2 regions of the Streptomyces sp. AC627_RSS907 genome follow, and region 1 is predicted to be linked to the other one. Evidence: riboswitches for the same ligand, from Rfam matches in the RefSeq annotation. Region 1 holds a riboswitch; the other holds the start of a gene.
What was found. A riboswitch is a leader RNA that binds a small molecule or an ion and turns the genes downstream of it on or off. The one in region 1 is predicted to bind thiamine pyrophosphate.
Positions count from the first base shown of each region.

Region 2: another riboswitch for thiamine pyrophosphate. It lies ahead of thiO (glycine oxidase ThiO); the one in region 1 lies ahead of KUM32_RS11340 (thiamine ABC transporter substrate binding subunit).

Region 1 is NZ_JAGMUE010000042.1:30,129-35,427, reverse strand. It holds gene KUM32_RS11350 (phosphatidate cytidylyltransferase) at 1-985, shown strand, start outside; gene rlmN (23S rRNA (adenine(2503)-C(2))-methyltransferase RlmN) at 1,135-2,241, shown strand; TPP riboswitch at 2,286-2,391, shown strand; gene KUM32_RS11340 (thiamine ABC transporter substrate binding subunit) at 2,471-3,559, shown strand; gene KUM32_RS11335 (iron ABC transporter permease) at 3,616-5,217, shown strand; gene KUM32_RS11330 (ABC transporter ATP-binding protein) at 5,220-5,299, shown strand, end outside.
Region 2 is NZ_JAGMUE010000084.1:59,202-64,500, reverse strand. It holds gene pknB (Stk1 family PASTA domain-containing Ser/Thr kinase) at 1-606, opposite strand, end outside; gene KUM32_RS19310 (thiazole synthase) at 802-1,599, opposite strand; gene thiS (sulfur carrier protein ThiS) at 1,602-1,802, opposite strand; gene thiO (glycine oxidase ThiO) at 1,799-2,977, opposite strand; TPP riboswitch at 2,975-3,086, opposite strand; gene KUM32_RS19295 (hypothetical protein) at 3,139-3,489, shown strand; gene KUM32_RS19290 (NAD(P)/FAD-dependent oxidoreductase) at 3,522-4,799, shown strand; gene KUM32_RS19285 (Rv2175c family DNA-binding protein) at 4,876-5,241, shown strand.

The sequences.
Region 1 (5,299 bases):
AGACCAGGATGACGACCGGGGGGCCGCTCGGCTGAGCGGTCCCCTGTTCCGAGACGAGCCGTCGCGCGACGACACGCACCGCGGCGCGAACCCGTCGGCCCAGCCGTATGGGGCGGTGCCGCAGAATCCGGAGCCCATGCCCGACGCCCCGCAGCCGCAGCCGCAGAAGAAGAGCGCGGGGCGCGACCTGGGTGCCGCGATAGGGGTCGGTGTCGGGCTCGGCGTGGTGATCGTCGCGTCGCTGTTCGTCGTCAAGGCCGCCTTCGTCGGTGTCATCGCGATAGCCGTCGTGGTGGGCCTGTGGGAGCTGACCAAGCGGCTGGACGAACGCAAGGGCATCAAGGCGCCCCTCGTGCCGCTCGCGGTCGGCGGCGCGGCGATGGTCGTCGCCGGGTACGTGCGCGGCTCCGAGGGCGCGTGGGTCGCCATGGCGCTCACGGCGCTGGCGGTCCTCGTGTGGCGGATGACCGCACCGCCGGAGGGCTACCTCAAGGACGTCACGGCCGGCCTGTTCGCGGCGTTCTACGTGCCGTTCCTGGCCACGTTCGTCGCGATGATGCTGATGGCGGACGACGGACCGTGGCGGGTCCTGGTCTTCCTGATACTGACGGTCGTCAGCGACACCGGCGCCTACGCCGTCGGCTGGCGCTTCGGCAGGACGAAGCTCGCCCCGCGCATCAGTCCCGGCAAGACCCGCGAGGGTCTGCTGGGAGCGGTGGCGTTCGCGATGGCGGCGGGCGCGCTGTGCATGCAGTTCCTGATCGACGACGGCACCTGGTGGCAGGGCCTGCTGCTCGGCCTCGCGGTCGCCGTCAGCGCCACACTGGGTGACCTCGGCGAATCCATGATCAAGCGAGACCTCGGCATCAAGGACATGGGCACGCTGCTGCCGGGCCACGGCGGCATCATGGACCGGCTGGACTCACTGCTGCCGACGGCGCCGGTGGTGTGGCTGCTGCTGGTGATCTTCGTCGGCTCGGGCTGACCTCGCGCGCGACCGTGCCGGGCCCTCGTCCTCCTGCGGGACGGGGGCCCGACCGCTGTCCGGCCCACGGGGCTCCAGGGCCAAGGGTGACACCTGCCGGATCATGGGCCGACCGGCCACCCGTGTGGATCTGCGACACTGGTTGGGTCATGCCTAAGCCCGGAGAACTCACATTCGTCGCCCCGCGCGGAGCCAAGAAGCCGCCGCGGCACCTCGCCGACCTCACGCCCGCCGAGCGGAAGGAGGCTGTCGCCGCGATCGGTGAGAAGCCGTTCCGTGCGAAGCAGCTCTCGCAGCACTACTTCGCGCGGTACGCGCACGACCCCGAGCAGTGGACCGACATCCCGGCCGGCTCCCGCCAGGGGCTCCAGGAGGCGCTGCTTCCCGAGCTGATGTCGGTCGTCCGGCATCTGTCGACCGACGAGGGGACCACGCGCAAGACGCTGTGGAAGCTGTTCGACGGGACGCTCGTCGAGTCCGTGCTGATGCGCTACCCGGACCGGGTGACCATGTGCATCAGCTCCCAGGCGGGCTGCGGCATGAACTGCCCGTTCTGCGCCACCGGCCAGGCCGGCCTGGACCGGAACCTGTCGACCGCCGAGATCGTGCACCAGATCGTGGACGGGATGCGGGCGCTGCGCGACGGCGAGGTCCCCGGTGGACCCGCCCGGCTCAGCAACATCGTGTTCATGGGCATGGGCGAGCCCCTGGCCAACTACAACCGCGTCGTCGGCGCCGTCCGCCGGCTCACCGACCCCGAGCCGGACGGACTGGGGCTCTCCCAGCGCGGCATCACGGTCTCCACGGTCGGCCTCGTCCCCGCGATCCACCGCTTCGCCGACGAGGGCTTCAAGTGCCGCCTCGCCATCTCGCTGCACGCGCCCGACGACGAGCTGCGCGACACGCTCGTGCCCGTCAACACGCGGTGGAAGGTGCGCGAGGTCCTGGACGCCGGGTTCGAGTACGCGGCGAAGTCCGGGCGCCGGCTGTCGATCGAGTACGCGCTGATCCGCGACATCAACGACCAGGCCTGGCGCGGTGACCGGCTCGGGCGGCTGCTCAAGGGCAGGCCCGTGCACGTCAACCTCATCCCGCTCAACCCCACGCCCGGCTCGAAGTGGACCGCGTCGCGGCCCGAGGACGAGAAGGCGTTCGTGGAGGCGATCGCGGCGCACGGTGTGCCGGTGACGATCCGGGACACCCGTGGGCAGGAGATCGACGGGGCGTGCGGTCAGCTCGCCGCGAGCGAGCGGTAACCTGACGGGCATCAGTACAACTTCATATTCCGAAGTACATCTTCATATTCCGACAGGGGAGCGCCACAGCGCTGAGAGTGCGGCACCGGCCGCAGACCCTCCGAACCTGGCCCAGGTCATTCTGGGTAGGGAGATCGGTCATCACTCGAGCTGTTGCGCCCTGCCCGGGACCCTCACCAGGGGTTCCGGGCAGGGCCGCGTCTTCTCCTGGTCACCCAGGAGGAATTCAGTGAGCATCACCAAGAAGGCCGCCGCCCTGGTCGTCGGGCTCGGCATGGTCGGCGGCCTGGCCGCCTGTGGATCGTCGTCCGACGGCGACGGCAAGGGCTCCGGCGACCCCAAGACGGTGACCCTGGTCAGCCATGACTCGTGGGCCGCGTCGAAGGACGTCATCGCCGCCTTCGAGAAGAGCTCCGGCTACAAGGTCAGGGTCCTGGAGGACGGCGACGCCGGGCAGGCCGTCAACAAGGCCATCCTCACCAAGGACAACCCGCAGGGCGACGTCTTCTTCGGCGTCGACAACACGCTGCTGTCACGGGCGCTCGACAACGGCCTGTTCCAGTCGTACGAGCCCAAGGGCTCCGACATGATCCTCCCCGAGTACCGGGTCGACCAGGGCAAGCACCGCGTCACGCCGATCGACACCGGCGACATCTGCGTCAACTACGACAAGGCGTACTTCGAGGAGCACGGGCTGACCCCGCCCGACTCCTTCGACGACCTCGCCGAGCCCGCGTACAAGGACCTCCTCGTCACCGAGAACGCCGGCAGTTCCTCGCCCGGCCTCGGCTTCCTGCTCGGCACCGCCGCGAAGTACGGCGACAAGGGCTGGGAGGAGTACTGGAAGAAGCTGAAGGCCAACGGCGTCAAGGTGGTCGACAGCTGGGAGCAGGCCTACAACGAGGAGTTCTCCGGCTCGGCCGGCGGGAAGAAGGCCGGCGGCGACCGCCCGCTCGTCGTCTCCTACGCCTCTTCGCCGCCCGTCGAGGTGGTCTACGCCGACCCGAAGCCGGACACCGCGCCGACGGGCGTCGCCGCCGGCACCTGCTTCCGCCAGGTCGAGTACGCGGGCCTGCTGACCAACGCGAAGAACCCCGAGGGCGGCAGGGCGCTGCTCGACTTCCTGATCGGCAAGGAGTTCCAGGACGACATGCCGCTGAACATGTTCGTCTACCCGGTGCGCGAGGCCGCGCAGGTGCCGCCGGAGTTCGTGAAGTACGGGCCGCAGGCCGAGAACCCCCAGACCATGGACGCGCAGAAGATCGCCGACCACCGTGACCAGTGGGTCAAGTCGTGGACCTCGCTCCTCCTGAAGTGACCAAGGACAAGACCGCCACCGCCCGGTGGCGCGGGAGCGCGGCGCGGCTCGCCCTGATGGCCGTGCCCGTCGCGTTCTTCGCGGTGTTCTTCGCCTACCCCGTCGCCGCCATCCTCGCGCGAGGACTGGAGGTGGACGGGGCCTGGCGGTTCGGGCGCATCGCGGACGTCTTGGCACAGCCCGACGTCCGACACGTGCTGTGGTTCACCACCTGGCAGGCGCTCGCCTCGACCGCGCTCACGCTGCTGATCGCCCTGCCCGGCGCGTACGTCTTCGCGCGCTTCGACTTCCCCGGCAAGCAGGTGCTGCGGGCCGTGGTGACCGTGCCGTTCGTGCTGCCGACGGTCGTCGTGGGCACGGCGTTCCTGGCCCTGGTCGGGCGCGGCGGGCTCCTCGACGAGCTGGGCGGCGTACGGCTGGACACCACCGTGTGGGCGATCCTGCTCGCCCACGTCTTCTTCAACTACGCCGTCGTGGTGCGCACCGTCGGCGGACTGTGGGCGCAGCTCGACCCGCGCCAGGAGGAGGCGGCGCGGATGCTCGGAGCGTCCCCGCTGAGGGCCTGGCGGCAGGTCACCCTGCCCGCGCTCGCGCCCGCCGTGGCCGCCGCGGCGCTGATGGTGTTCCTGTTCACCTTCACCTCCTTCGGGGTGGTCCAGATCCTCGGCGGGCCGACCTTCTCCACCCTGGAGGTGGAGATCTACCGGCAGACCTCGCAGGTCTTCGACCTGTCCACGGCCGCCGTGCTGACGCTGATCCAGTTCGCGGCGGTCTGCGCCATCCTCGCCGTGCACGCCTGGACGGTCCGGCGGCGGGAGACGGCCCTCAGGCTGGTGGACGCCGCCGGTACCGCGCGCCGGCCGCGCGGTACCGGCCAGTGGGCGCTGCTCGCCGGGGTCCTGGTCACCGTCGCCGTGCTGCTGGTGCTGCCGCTCGCCGTGCTGGTCGAGCGGTCACTGGGCGCGCCCGGCCTCGGCTACTACCGGGCGCTCACCCGGGAGGACGGCGGCGCGTTCCTCGTCCCGCCGATCGAGGCGGTCGGCAACTCCCTCCAGTACGCCGTCGCCGCCACCGCCATCGCCGTGGTGATCGGCGCGCTGGCCGCCACCGCGCTCACCCGGCGCGACGCGGGCCGCTTCGTCCGAGGCTTCGACGCGCTGCTGATGCTGCCGCTCGGGGTGTCCGCCGTGACGGTCGGCTTCGGGTTCCTGATCGCGCTGGACGAGCCCCCGCTGGATCTGCGGTCCTCCTGGATCCTCGTGCCGCTCGCCCAGGCGCTGGTCGGCGTGCCCTTCGTCGTACGGACCATGCTGCCGGTGCTGCGCGCGGTGGACGTACGACTGCGGGAGGCGGCGGCGGTGCTCGGGGCGTCGCCGTGGCGGGTGTGGCGGGAGGTCGACCTGCCGATGGTGCGGCGGGCGCTGCTGGTCGCGGCCGGGTTCGCCTTCGCCGTGTCGCTCGGGGAGTTCGGGGCGACCGTGTTCATCGCGCGGCCCGACAACCCGACGCTGCCGGTCGCCGTGGCGCGGCTGCTGGGGCGGCCCGGGGACATGAACTACGGGCAGGCGATGGCCCTGTCGACGATTCTGATGGTGGTGTGCGCCGTGGCCCTGGTGGTACTGGAGCGGCTGCGGACCGACCGGAGCGGGGAGTTCTAGGGATGCTGCTGAGCCTGCGGGGCGCTACTGTCCGCTTCGGCGCGCGGGCCGTGCTGGACGCCGTCGACCTGGAGGTCGCCGA
Region 2 (5,299 bases), on a different contig from region 1:
GCACGCGTAGACGTCGACCCGCGGGTCGGCCGTGCCGTGCTCGATCTGCTCGGGCGCCAGGTAGGAGACGGTGCCGAGGACGGCCCCGGTGGTGCTGGTGACCGTGTCCACGGCCCGGACCAGCCCGAAGTCGGCCACCTTGACCCGGCCGTCGTCCCCTATCAGGACGTTCTCCGGCTTCATGTCCCGGTGCACGAACCCGGCCCGGTGCGCGGCGCCGAGCGCGGCCAGCACCGGCTCCAGGATGTCCAGCGCGGCCCGCGGCTGGAGCGCCCCGCGCTCGCGGAGGACGTCGCGCAGGGTGCAGCCGGCGATGTACTCCATCGCCAGGTAGACGTACGCCCCCTCGGCCCCCTGGTCGAAGACCTGCACGACGTTGGGGTGGTCGAGCCGGGCCACCGACTTCGCCTCGCGGATGAACCGCTCGACGAAGGTGGCGTCGGTGGCGAGCGCCGGGTGCATCACCTTCAGCGCGAGCACGCGGTCCAGGCGGGTGTCCACGGCCCGGTAGACCGTGGCCATGCCGCCGACCGCGATCCGCGCCTCGACGCGGTACCGGCCGTCGAGCAGCTGCCCGACGAGAGGGTCCTGAAGGGTCGTGTCCACGCAGGCGAGTCTACGAGCCGCCACGGACATCCGACGTCACAGCCGGAAACCGCACCGGTCCTGCAGCGGACCTGTGACGCTTCCCACGAACGGTCGGCCGCCGACGGCGAGGAACCCCACGGGCGAGGCCCCCCTCCCGCCCGACCGGAAACGAGTGGTGCGCGGGTGGGAGACAAAGCCCAGGACAGCACGGAGTCACTGAAAAGCGGGCCGCTCCGGGTCCAGTACCGCCAAGCCCTCCGCGGGAGACGACGCCTGCGCGAAGTGCCGCCGCGGAATTCGCCCCGCCCGTCGCGCCAGCCGCCCCGCCTCCACGGCGTACCGCATCGCCTCCGCCATGAGCACCGGTTCCTGCGCCCGTGTCACCGCCGAGGCGAGCATCACGCCCGCACACCCCAGCTCCATCGCCAGCGCCACGTCCGACGCCGTGCCGGCACCCGCGTCCAGGATCACCGGCACGCGCGCCTGCTCCACGATCAGCTGGAAGTTGTGCGGGTTGCGGATCCCGAGCCCGGACCCGATCGGCGAGCCGAGCGGCATGATCGCCGCACACCCGACGTCCTCCAGCTTCCGCGCGAGGACCGGGTCGTCGTTCGTGTACGGCAGCACCGTGAACCCGTCGTCGACCAGCGTCTCCGCCGCGTCCAGCAACTCGACCGGGTCCGGCAGCAGCGTGCGCTCGTCGGCGATGACCTCCAGCTTGACCAGGTCGGTGCCGAGGGCCTCGCGGGCGAGGCGGGCGGTGAGCACGGCCTCCCCGGCGGTGAAGCAGCCGGCCGTGTTCGGCAGCACCCGGATGCCGAGCCGGTCCAGCACCGACAGCACGGACCCGTGCACCGAGGCGTTCACACGCCGCATCGCGACGGTCGTCAGCTCCGTCCCGGAGGCCACGAGGGCACGCTCCAGCACATCGAGGCTGGGCGCCCCGCCCGTACCCATGATCAGGCGGGACGCGTACGACGTGGAGCCGAGCAGGAAGGGGTCGTCGGCCATGGTCAGCCTCCTTGGACGGCGGTGAGGACCTCGACACGGTCGCCGTCGGCCAGCGCGGTGGCGGGCCACTGCGCGCGCGGGACGACGGTTTCGTTCAGGGCGGCGGCCACTCCGGACGGCGCCGCGGTGAGCGTGCCCACCAGGGCGTCGAGGGCCGTACCGGGAGCCACCTCGCGCGGCTCGCCGTTGACGGTGACGTTCATGCGGACTGCTCCGAGAGTGCGGGGGCGGCGCTGAAGCGCCGCGGGGTGAAGGGACGGGCCTCGGCCGGGAGCTCGCCCGTCGTCAGGGCGTGCGCCATGACGTCGCCGGTGACCGGGGTGAGCAGGACGCCGTTGCGGTGGTGCCCGGTGGCCAGCAGCAGCCCCTCCAGCCCGGAGGGGCCGAGCAGCGGGGCGTTGTCCGGGGAGCCGGGGCGCAGGCCCGCCCGCGTCTCCGCCAGGGGCAGCTCCGTGATGCCGGGAACCAGCTCGTGGGCGTCGCGCAGCAGCTCGTAGACGCCTCCCGCGGTCACCGTCGTGTCCCAGCCCAGCTCCTCGCTGGTGGCACCGACGACGAGTTCGCCGCTCTCCCGGGGCACCAGGTAGACGTGGTTGCCGCGCACCACGGCGCGCACGGTCCGGTTCAGCAGCGGTCCGTGCGTCCGCTCCATCGTCAGCCGCAGCACCTGCCCCTTCACGGGCCGCACCGGCGGCAGCACGTCGTCCGGGACGCCCGCGAGCCGTCCGCTCAGACTGCCCGCGGCCAGCACCACCTGCCCGGCCTCGAGCACGCTGCCGTCGGCGGTGACCACCCCGGTGGCCCGGTCCCCGGCGACGGTGAGCCGCTCGGCCCGCGTCCGGTGGAAGACCACACCGGCGCGCTCGCAGGCGGCCACGAGGGCGCGGGCGAGGAGCCGGGGGTCGATCTGGTGGTCGCCGTCCACCCGGAGCCCCCCGCGCACGCCCGGTGCGAGCATCGGCTCCAGGCGTCGGCACTCGCGCCCCGACAGCCACTCGGACTCCAGTCCCGAGCGCTGCTGGAGCGCGTGCAGTTCCCGCAGGTGGGCGCGGTCGTCGGCGTCCAGGGCGACGGCGAGCGTGCCGCACCGGCGGTAGCCGAGGTCGTGACCCGTGAGGTCGGTGAGCTCCGCCGCGAACTCCGGGTAGCGACGGGCCGACGCGAGGTTCAGCGCGAGCAGGGTCTCCTCGCCGTAGTGCAGTTCCGTGACGGCGGCCAGCATCCCGGCGGCCACCTGGGCGGCCCCGCCGCCCGGCTCGGGGTCCACGACGGCCGTGACCGGCCCGCGCTGCGCGGTCCGCCAGGCCGTGACCAGACCGATGACGCCGCCCCCGACGACGAGGACGTCCGCGGCACGCGGTGTGCGAGGTGACGACATGGGCGTCCAGCCCCTCCCTTCGCCGGCATGACCCGGATCAGGTTCGTACGGTCGGAGGCCGCCAGCCTCCCTCTCAGCCCGGTGCGTCCGGGCTCCCGCGAGTGCTTTACGGTGGCCACCCTAGCCCGCAGAGCAGCCCACTTGTAAGGGAGCCTCCACCCGTGGCGCGTTCACTGGACGGTCTCGTCCTCGCCCCCGTCGCCGACCAGGCGCCCGGCCAGGTCGGTACCCGCACCCGGTTCCTCTACCACGAGCGGGACGGCGCCGTGTGGGCCGAGTACGAGGGCGGCGACGTCGTCCGCGGCCGTCTGGTGGGCACCCGGGAGGGCGACCGGCTCGATTTCCGGTACGTACAGCTCAAGACCGACGGCAGCACCTCGTCGGGACACTGCGTGTCGACCGTCGTCGAGCTGCCGGACGGACGGGTGCGCCTGGAGGAGTCGTGGGAGTGGGAGTCGCAGCGGGGCAGTGGGACGAGCGTGGTGGAGCAGCTCACCGCGCCCGCGCACTGACCGGTGAACCGCCAGGTGTCTATGGTGATCGGGTGAGCGAGCAGACGCGGGCACGGGGACAGGAACGGGAAGCGGACGCGGACGCGGAGCGCCGCGTGGTCGTCGTGGGCGCGGGCATGGCGGGGGTGCAGACCGCGGTCGCCCTGCGGGAGCAGGGCTTCACCGGCGCCGTGACACTGATCGGCGCGGAGCCGCACCAGCCGTACGACCGCCCCCCGCTGTCCAAGGCCGTCCTGCTCGGCACGGCCGAGGGCTCCGCCTTCGACGTCGACTTCGAGGCGCTCGGCATCACGCTGCGGCTCGGCTGCGAGGCCCTGGGCGTGCGCCCCGGCGCACACCTCCTCGACACCTCCGCCGGCCCCGTGCCGTACGACGCCCTCGTCCTCGCGACCGGCGCGGTGCCGATCCGGCTGCCCGGCGCCGAGGGCGTGCCCGGCGTGCACCTGCTGCGCACCCTGGACGACGCCGAACGGCTGCGCCCGGTGCTCGCCCGGCAGCACGACATCGTGGTCGTCGGCGCCGGCTGGATCGGCGCCGAGTTCGCGACCGCCGCGCGCGAGGCGGGCTGCGCCGTGACCGTCGTGGAGGCCGCCGGCCGGCCGCTGGCCGGCGCGCTGCCCGCCGAGGTCGCCGCGCCCATGGCCGCCTGGTACGCCGACGCGGGCGCCGTCCTGCGCACGCACGCGCGCGTGGAGCGCGTCGAGCCCGGCGACGCCGGGGAGGCCGGTCACGTCGTCCTCCACGACGGCTCGCGGCTGCCCGCCGGCGCGGTCGTCGTCGGCATCGGTGCCCGGCCCGCCACCGCCTGGCTCGCCGGCTCCGGCGTCGGCCTCGGCACGCACGGCGACGTCCTGGCCGACGACCGCCTGCGCACCTCCGCGCCGGACGTCTACGCGGTCGGCGACTGCGCGTCCTTCCCCTCCGGCCGCTACGGCGAGCGGCTGCTGGTGCACCACTGGGACAACGCCCTGCAGGGCCCGCGCACGGTCGCCGCCAACATCATCGGCGCCGCCGCGGGGGAGGCCCCGGCGGTCTACGACCCGGTGCCGTACTTCTGGTCCGAGCAGTTCGGCCGCTTCGTCCAGTACGCCGGTCACCACACGGCCGCCGACGCCACCGTGTGGCGCGGTGACCCCGAGGGCCCCGCGTGGACGGTCTGCTGGCTGCGCGAGGACCGGCTGGTCGCTCTGCTGGCGGTGGGCCGTCCACGCGACCTGGCGCAGGGCAGACGCCTGATCCAGGCGGGCACGACGATGGACCCGCGGCTGGTGGCCGACCCGGCGAGGCCGCTGAAGGCGGCGACGGCGTAGTCCGTCCGCCCGGTCCGCGGCCCGGGTCGGACGGGTCCGGTTTCCGACTGTCAGTGCCAGATGGCAGGCTGGGAACGTGACCGAGATTGACGCAAAGATCGATGCTCTCGTGCCTGCCTGGCTCACCGTCCCCGACATCGCCGAGATGCTCGGTGTCGAGGTGACCCGCGTACGCCAGCTGATCAAGGAAGGCCAGCTCATCGCCGTACGGCGCGGTGAGAACCGCGCGCTGCACATCCCCGCGGCCTTCATCGACGAGGACAAGGTCGTCAAGGGCCTGGTCGGAACCCTGACGCTGCTGCGGGACGACGGCTTCACGAACGAGGAAATGCTGGAGTGGCTCTTCACTCCCGACGAGAGCCTGCCGGGTACGCCCGCGCAGGCGCTGAGCGAGAACCGCGGCACGGAGGTGAAGCGCCGCGCCCAGGCGCTCGCCGTCTGACCTGACACCCCGCCCGGCGTACGGTCCGGGGCGGTCCGGGGCGGTCCGGTGTCCGTGG